Regions from separate parts of the Agathobaculum sp. LCP25S3_E8 genome, predicted to be linked through region 1. Evidence: riboswitches for the same ligand, from Rfam matches in the RefSeq annotation. Region 1 holds a riboswitch; the other holds the start of a gene.
What was found. A riboswitch is a leader RNA that binds a small molecule or an ion and turns the genes downstream of it on or off. The one in region 1 is predicted to bind thiamine pyrophosphate.
Positions count from the first base shown of each region.

Region 1 (4,212 bases):
GTGTAAGACTGGTTGCTCAGCGAGGGCTTAACAGACTCTGCCTGTGTCTCAGTGATCCCCAACCGCGCCATATAGCCGCGATGGATTTCCATTTCACCATTTAGAATGCTGGCCACATAGGATGCGTAGGTGCGCATAATCTCAGGCTCACGAGACTTGACCACACCCTGCGCGAATACTTTAGCGTAATCGAACAGGTACAGGTAGTCCTGCAACAGATAGAAACGGAATTTGTTTACAGCAAGGCTGCCGTCTGCAATGCCCCGGACAAAGGGATGGTTCAGATAACCCGCCCATATTTCCCGGGACGCGTCAAGCAGTCTCTCGGTTGTTTGGTTGTTTTTCAAGGTGGTACCCCCAATGAATGACTTGGACTGACAGCATCTCGCCGACAGCACTTGTTGTGTTTTTCTTAAATTAGTTGAATTTGATGTGCGTTTGCCAGATCATCGGCAGTCAACAGACTGACTGCGTCGATCAGGCGTGTGCGAAAGGAAGCGGTGCCCTCCATCTCTTTACGCACGCGCACCTGCGCTTGTTCTCCGCAATGATTCATCACCTCCGCCGCCGCAACAGCAGCTTCAAAAAGCATATTTGGATTCGCGCCGCAATACAGTGCGGTCAGCGACGTAAGCATGCAGCCGGCACCGGTAATCCGGCCCATCAGCGCACTGCCGCCCCGCAGCACTGCGGTACGTTGTCCATCAGTTATCAGGTCAATCACGCCGGTCAGCATGACAACAGTGCCAGTCTGCTGACTGAACTGGCGCAGCCATGCAGCAGATTCGGCAAGATTTTGCTCAGTCACACGGTCAAGCGCGTTAACTTCCACACCTGCGGCATTCTCTTGTCCCGCTGCAAGCGCACGAATCTCGGATGCATTGCCGCGAATAACCGACACCAGCCCTTCTGCCAGCAAACGGCTACACATTTCGCTGCGCAAACGGCTTGCCCCTGCCGCGACTGGGTCCAGCACAACCGGATGTCCCAGCTGTTTGGATGTACGTGCAGCCAGCAGCATGGCTTCCTGTGCGCGCAGCGCGCCCATGTTCAGTACTAATGCGTCGGCGTGTGCGGTAATTTCCTCAACCTCACGCTCGTCCTGCGCCATGATAGCAGTACCGCCCGCAGCAAGGATGATATTTGCGCAATCATTAATAGTCACATTATTGGTAATCGAATGCACCATTGGACAGACTGAATGGGTATGTGATACGATCTGTTTCAGACTTTCCGTCACCGCAGCGCCCCCTCCAGCTCACCAAATACCTGCGTGCGCTTAAGTGCCGCCAAAACCAAAACAGAAATCGCAGCACCTACTGCGGTCGATACCAGAAAGGATGGCACAAAAGTAAACAGTGCTGCAGCCTTGTTGTTCATCAACACCGCTGCAATCGGGTAAGACGCGATGCCGCCCAAAACACCCGTACCGAAAACTTCACCGACATACGCGACCGGCAGCTTGGGCAGCAGTTTATACGCAACGCCGCACAGCAGTGCGCCAATCATCGAGCCAGGAAACGCCAGCAGACTGCCAAGTCCCAGCAGATTCCGGATGAGCGAGGCGGCAAACGCCATGCCAACAGCATACCACGGTCCGAGCAGTACCGCTCCCAGTACGTTAACCATGTGCTGTACAGGCGAGCACTTCGCGCCCAGAACAGGAATGGAAAATAGGCTGCCAACCACGGCTACCGCCACCAGAAGGCCTGCAATTGTCAGTTTACGAACAGATTTTGTTTGCATAGCAACTCACTCCTCCGGGAAAATGCGACAAAAATGATTCAGCGGCCCGCAGCCCGTTCCAAAGCCGGGCGCATGGCGAATGGCGTCAGTTACGTAAGACTTCGCACGGTCCACTGCCTCCGGAATGGAATACCCGAGCGCAAGATTGGACGCAATCGCCGAAGACAACGTGCAGCCAGTTCCGTGTGTGCTTGTGCTATTTAGCTGCACAATCTCATATCGGTGAAAATCTGTACCATCATACAGTACATCTACTGCTCCCGCCATATTCTTTCCGCCTTTCACCAACACGTTGCGGCAGCCCTTAGCATGGATGCGGCGCGCCGCCTCCTCCATATCTGCTGGTGTTGTAATGTGCATATCCGCAATATACTGCGCCTCCGGAATATTGGGCGTCAGAATGTCTGCAAACGGCAGCACGGTCTCGATCAGTGTGCCAACTGAAGCGGGGTCCATAAGCGCATCTCCGTTTTTAGCAAACATCACAGGGTCAATGACCACATGCTGCGGCTTGTATTGCGCAAGCTTGCCTGCAACCGCTTTCATGCACGCAGGCGAGGAAAGCATCCCAATCTTGACTGCGTCCGGCACCATATCTTCAAACACCGCATCGATCTGTTCCTCAATCATCTTAGGGCTAACGTCCTGAATATCAATCACACGAGCAGTATTTTCCGCCACAACTGACACAATCACACTCATACCGAATATACCATGTGCCGCCATTGTTTTCAGATCCGCCTGCACGCCCGCACCACCCGAGCAGTCTGAGCCTGCAATGGTAAGTACCTTCTTCATTCCCGCTTCCTCCTATCATTTCTGCATGAAAAAAAGGACATCCCAATCAGGATGTCCTTTCGCGTCCGAAAATGTCCGCACCCACATGCGGTTCCAACTTGTTCCAGCATCCCTACGTTGGCATTATCCAAATCAGGTAAGGTCGAGGTCGAAACCTCCTCTCAGCCTCCCATAGAAGCTCCCTTGCAATATATTTAAATTATCACTTGTTGGAACATTTGTCAAGCATTCCGCCTATATACGGCTGCATATGCCGCGTCGTCTACCGCTTCCAGCCATTCGTTACTGCCATTTTCACCCGGTACCTCTACCGCAAGATGCGAGAACCAACTATCTGGCGCGGCACCATGCCAGTGCTTCACCCCTACCGGAATATTGACTGTATCCCCCGGATGTAATTCCACCGCAGGCTTTCCCCATTCCTGATAATAGCCCTTGCCGGCTACACAAATGAGAATCTGCCCGCCGCCCTTATCTGCGTGATGGATATGCCAGTTATTGCGGCATCCTGGTTCAAAGGTCACATTGAAGATTCCAACCTGCTCGGTCGATACCGGCGCGAGATAGCTCTGCCCGATAAAATACTGTGCATACGCATCGTTCGGCTGACCGATGGGAAACACCATTTCATTCTGATGCGCAGCTTTGCCATCCACTGCTTGCGCTTCTTCCGTCCATACCTCTTTTGCCATTCGGAACGCTGCCCACGCCTTAGGCCATCCTGCGTAAAACGCGGCGTGTGTCAAGATCTCTGCGATTTCTGTACGGGTGATGCCGTTCTGCTTTGCAGTGGTCAAGTGGTATTGGAACGAAGAATCCACCAGTCCCTGCGCCATCAGGCACACTACCGTCACCAGTGAGCGGTCGCGCAGCGAGAGTTTATCCTCTCTGCTCCACACCTCCCCAAATAACACATCATCATTGAGTTCGGCAAATTTCGGAGCAAAGACACCCAACGAATCCCGTCCCGCCGTCTGCTTGACTGCCATATTAATACGCTTCCTTTCCTGTCATATTCTGCTTCCCATTTCAAACGCAGTTTGCAGCGCCGGATGACCTTCAATTTCCCCTGCATCCGTCACACCGCCTGCAAACACACTACCTGCCAGACGTGCTTTTTCGAAGCAACTGATCCAGCCCTGTAAGCCATGCACTGTGCCTTCCGGCGTTTCCGGATCATCCTCTGCCGCCGCAGTCAGTAAATAAATATCCCGGAAGATATAGTCGGATGGAAACAGCGGATTTGCCCGATCCAACATGGTTTTCATTTGACCGCTCATGCCGTAGTAATAAACCGGTGTTGCAAACACCAATACATCTGCTGCGCGCATTTTCTGTACGATTGTATCTGCATCATCGCGGATAACACAACGCATGGTTTTCTGACAGGACAGACACCCCCGACAGAACCCGATGTTTTTTTCGCACAAATAAACTGTTTCTACCTGATGTCCCGCCTGCACCGCGCCTTTCGCAAATTCATCGGCAAGATGGTTGGAATTTCCGTTCCTTCGCGGGCTGGTCGCCACAATTAAAACTTTTTTACCCATTTTCATTCCTCCGTTATGCACACACCCATCATTTGTCCTGCATACTTTTGGATACACACTTACTTTCCGGTCATCGTCCTTTTCCTTCCCCTTTTATTATAAAAAGAAAACAATCCAA
Region 1 is NZ_JBQKJR010000055.1:6,783-10,994, reverse strand. It holds gene tenA (thiaminase II) at 1-347, opposite strand, end outside; gene thiM (hydroxyethylthiazole kinase) at 413-1,240, opposite strand; gene thiW (energy coupling factor transporter S component ThiW) at 1,237-1,746, opposite strand; gene thiD (bifunctional hydroxymethylpyrimidine kinase/phosphomethylpyrimidine kinase) at 1,753-2,544, opposite strand; TPP riboswitch at 2,636-2,739, opposite strand; gene ACTQ34_RS14525 (carboxymuconolactone decarboxylase family protein) at 2,766-3,533, opposite strand; gene ACTQ34_RS14520 (flavodoxin family protein) at 3,555-4,094, opposite strand.

Region 2 (4,212 bases), on a different contig from region 1:
TTGTGCTGCCTTTCAGACAGCGGGAGGCATGCCGCTGCGCGCGGCGGGCGCACAAAAAGGAGACAACCTGCGGTTTTCCCCTTCTTGTGAATCAACCCTTTTCCCTTGAGGGCGCGCTGCGCGCGCAGAGCAGGGTTCCGGTTTGCGCTTGCCGCCCGGTTTGCTGGTTAGAACAGCAAGGGCGGCTGCCGCCCCGGGGGCGTCAGTCGCGCAAAAAACCGGTCAGCGGGGAGGATGCCGAGGCGCTCTCGCGCACGCGGCCGAGTCCTGCCAGATACGCCGTGCGTCCGGCCTCAATTGCCTTTTTGAATGCTTCTGCCATCGCCGGAATATCGCCCGCCGTGGCGATTGCGGTATTGGCCATCACAGCCGCCGCGCCCATTTCCATCGCTTCGCACGCCTGCGAGGGACGGCCGATGCCGGCGTCTACGATAATCGGCAAGTCGATTTCGTCAATCAGGATTTGGATGAACTCGCGTGTAGCAAGTCCCTTGTTGGTACCAATGGGTGCGCCGAGCGGCATCACACAGGCCGCGCCCGCGCTGACCAAGTCGCGCGCAACGTTTAGGTCGGGATACATGTACGGCATGACGACAAAACCCTCTTTTGCGAGGATTTCGGTTGCACGGATGGTTTCCTGATTGTCCGGCAGCAGGTATTTGCTGTCGCGCATGATTTCGATTTTGACAAAGTCGCCGCAGCCGACTTCGCGCGAGAGACGTGCGATACGCACCGCTTCGTCCGCGTTGCGCGCCCCCGAGGTATTGGGCAGCAGAGTAACGCCCTTCGGGATATAGTCAAGGATGTTCGCTGTGCCACCTTCGTTGGCGCGGCGCAGCGCGAGCGTGATAATCTGTGCGCCTGCATTGTGTACGGCGGCGTTGATTAAATCGAGCGAATATTTGCCTGAGCCTAGAATAAAGCGGGAGGTGAATTCGTGTCCGCCCAGAATCAGCTTATCTTCCATTGTTTTTTCTCTCCTTCTTATCATATCTTATGCTCATGGTTCGGTATATCCAAGCAGCAGTCGCAGCACCATAGTCGCTTGCTGCGCAGCGCAGACGGCGACACGCGGCGCCATCAGGCCAATACCGTTCGCAATGTCACTTGTTCCGTCGCCGCAGACGTAAAGCCGACCGAAGCGGCGCTCGGTGTGCATCAGGTTGGCTGAACCGCAGCCCGCCATGCCGCTGCCCGAAACAATAGGCGTGTCCGGCAAACGCTCCAGCAGTGTTTCAATCAGCATGGCCTTCTGGTCCGCGCGGTCGAACGCTTCGCAGACCACATCGCAGTCTGCAAACAGGGGCGCGGCATTGGCCGGAATGACGCGCTCGGTGTGCGGTTCGTATTGCAGATAGGGGTTGATGGCTTCCAGTTGTTCGAGCAGCGCCAGCGTTTTGGGAATACCGATGTCCTTCATCGTGTAGTGCTGCCGGTTGAGGTTGCTGATTTCCACCGTGTCGAAATCCACCAGCACCAGCCGTCCTACCCCCAGCCGCGCCAGATGCACGGCGATGTTGGAGCCAAGTCCGCCCAGTCCCGCGATGCCGACCGTAGCATGGTCGAGCTTTTGCTGGATGTCCGCGCCGTGCCGCTCGACGAGCGCGGCGTGCAGTTCTTCTTTGGTCAAATGCATGATTTCAGCCTCCGCCGACAAACTGTACAATTTCAATTGTATCGTCCTCGTGCAGTTCCTCTTGTGCAAAGCGTGCGCGCGGCACAATTTGTCCATTGCGCTCGACCGCGACGCGCTGCGGGTCGTGTCCGCGCTGCTCCAGAAGAGACAGCACAGTCATACCTGGGGAACAGGTGCATACTTCGCCGTTTATCTTCATAAAATCCCTTCTTTCAGGCAATAAAAATACCCCGGTTCCACCATGCGGTAAAACCGGGGCATTGAGTTTTTGCGATGCGACAGCTTCCCTACGATGGTGCTAACCAACAGGTTCAAAAGGTTAGGCTCTCGCCCTCTCAGCCGCTCATCACGGCACCCTTGCTTGCAAATCCAGTATAGACCAGTGAAAAGTGGTTGTCAAGGCGCAAATTCTCTGCTACAATAAAAGAAAACAAATGTTCGATGGGAGGGGATGCCGTGGAGCGCACGATTTTGCACTGTGACTGCAATTCGTTTTACGCATCGGTCGAGACGCTGCTTGACCCGACGCTGGCGGAAGGACCGAGTGCGGTCTGCGGCGACCCGGAGAGCCGCCACGGTATCATCCTTGCCAAAAACGAAAAGGCCAAGGCATTCGGTGTGCAGACGGCGGAAACCATCTGGCAGGCAAAACGCAAATGTCCTGATTTGCGGTTGGTACCACCGCACCGCGAGGAATACGTCAAGTATTCGCGCCGCTGCAACGAGCTGTACCTGCAATATACCGATTTGGTCGACCCATTCGGCATTGATGAATCCTTTCTCGACGTGACCGGCTCGATGCACCTGTTCGGTACGGGTGAGCAGATTGCGGATGAACTGCGCCGCCGTATGCGAGAGGAAATTGGGCTGACGATTTCGGTCGGCGTGTCATTCAACCGCGCGTTCGCCAAGCTGGGCAGCGACTACAAAAAGCCGGACGCAACGACCGTCTTTTCGCGCGAGAACTTCCGGGAGCGCGTCTGGCCGCTGCCGGTCAATACGCTGCTGTATGTTGGCAGGCGTGCCGCGGCGCGGCTCGACGGACTGGGTGTGCATACGATTGGCGACTTAGCCGCGTGTGAGCCTGCATTTGTGCACGGCATTTTCGGCAAGCAGGGGGATATGCTGCTGCGCTATGCCCGCGGTGAGGACGATGAGCCGGTGCGTTCGTTTTATGCCGAGCGTGAGGTCAAGAGCGTGGGAAACGGCATGACCTTTGCGCACAATCTTCTGGGCGAAGAGGCGTGCCGCATGGGATTGACCGTGCTGTGTGATAACGTCGGCCGCCGCCTGCGGGCGCGCGGGATGGTGTGCCAGACCGTGCAGATTGGCATCCGCGACCCGGAGTTTCACAACCGTTCACGGCAGATGACGCTGGCGCAGCCGACCAACTCCACCCGCGTGCTGTTCGAGACATCGCTTGCGCTGCTGCGCGCGCATTGGCCGATGGACAAGCCGGTGCGGCTGCTGTCGGTTACGGCGGCCAACCTGCTGTCGGAGAATCAGGCTTGTGAACAGCTTTCCCTGTTTGACAGTCCGCAGCAGACACAGACGCGGCAAAAGCAGCGTGAGCTGGATAAGACCGTGGACGCATTGCGGCAGCGGTTTGGAAACCACTCGGTCATTTTTGCAAATTCTGTTTATAAACCAAAAGAAAATAAGAAAAAAGATGAAAAAGAGCCATGAAAAAATCATGGCTCTTTTTTTGTCCATGCCTGACGCAGCAGTGCTGCGGCCTGGTCGATTTGCGTCTCAGTCATACCGGCGTAACCGAGCACCAGCGTCGCCTTGGGCGGTTGAACCGGCGGCGTGTAATAAGCGGACAGGCCGTACACTCGTACACCGACGGCCGCAGCCCGTTCCATCAGCTCACGTTCCAGCATGCCGTTTCGCATATGCAGCAGCAGGTGCAGGCCTGCTTCCGAGCGGGACACCTCATGCGGGAGGTCGGCCAGTTCCCGTGCAAGCGCCGCCAGAAGCGCATCGCGCCGCGCCTGATATACCTTGCGGCTACGGCTGATGTGCCGCTCAAAGGCGCCGGTGCGCAGAAAGGCTGCAAGTGTGTGCTGCTCGAAACTCGGTACGGTCGAGGAGTAGAGCGAGAACCGCTCACGGTAGCGCGCCATCAGCGCGTCCGGCAGCACCAGATAGCCGATACGCAGGCCGGGTGCAAGGCTTTTGGCAAAGGTGTTGACGTAGACCACCCGTCCTGCACGGTCAAGCTCGCCCAGAGCGGGGATGGGACGCGAGGCATAGCGGAATTCGCTGTCGTAGTCGTCCTCAATGATATAGCGGTCGGGCGCAGCGGACGCCCAGCGCAAAATTTCCAGTCGCCGTGCGGCGGGCATGACCGTGCCGAGCGGGAAATGATGCGAGGGGGTCAGGTACACGACTGATGCGTCGGATGCCGTCAGTGCGTCCGCGCGCAGACCGCTTTTGTCCAGCGGCAGGGGACGTACCGCTGCGCCGCCCGCGGCGAAAATCTGGTATAGCTTGCGGTAGCCTGGATTTTCCAGCCCATATACCCGGTCGCGCCCCAAAAGCTGGATGACCAGCTGCATGAGATATTCCGAGCC
Region 2 is NZ_JBQKJR010000001.1:21,024-25,235, reverse strand. It holds gene ACTQ34_RS00160 (thiazole synthase) at 203-967, opposite strand; gene thiF (sulfur carrier protein ThiS adenylyltransferase ThiF) at 1,001-1,636, opposite strand; gene thiS (sulfur carrier protein ThiS) at 1,641-1,835, opposite strand; TPP riboswitch at 1,903-2,005, opposite strand; gene dinB (DNA polymerase IV) at 2,093-3,322, shown strand; gene pdxR (MocR-like pyridoxine biosynthesis transcription factor PdxR) at 3,328-4,212, opposite strand, start outside.
Region 2: linked by a shared signal. The riboswitch ahead of thiS (sulfur carrier protein ThiS) and the one ahead of thiD (bifunctional hydroxymethylpyrimidine kinase/phosphomethylpyrimidine kinase) in region 1 are both predicted to bind thiamine pyrophosphate.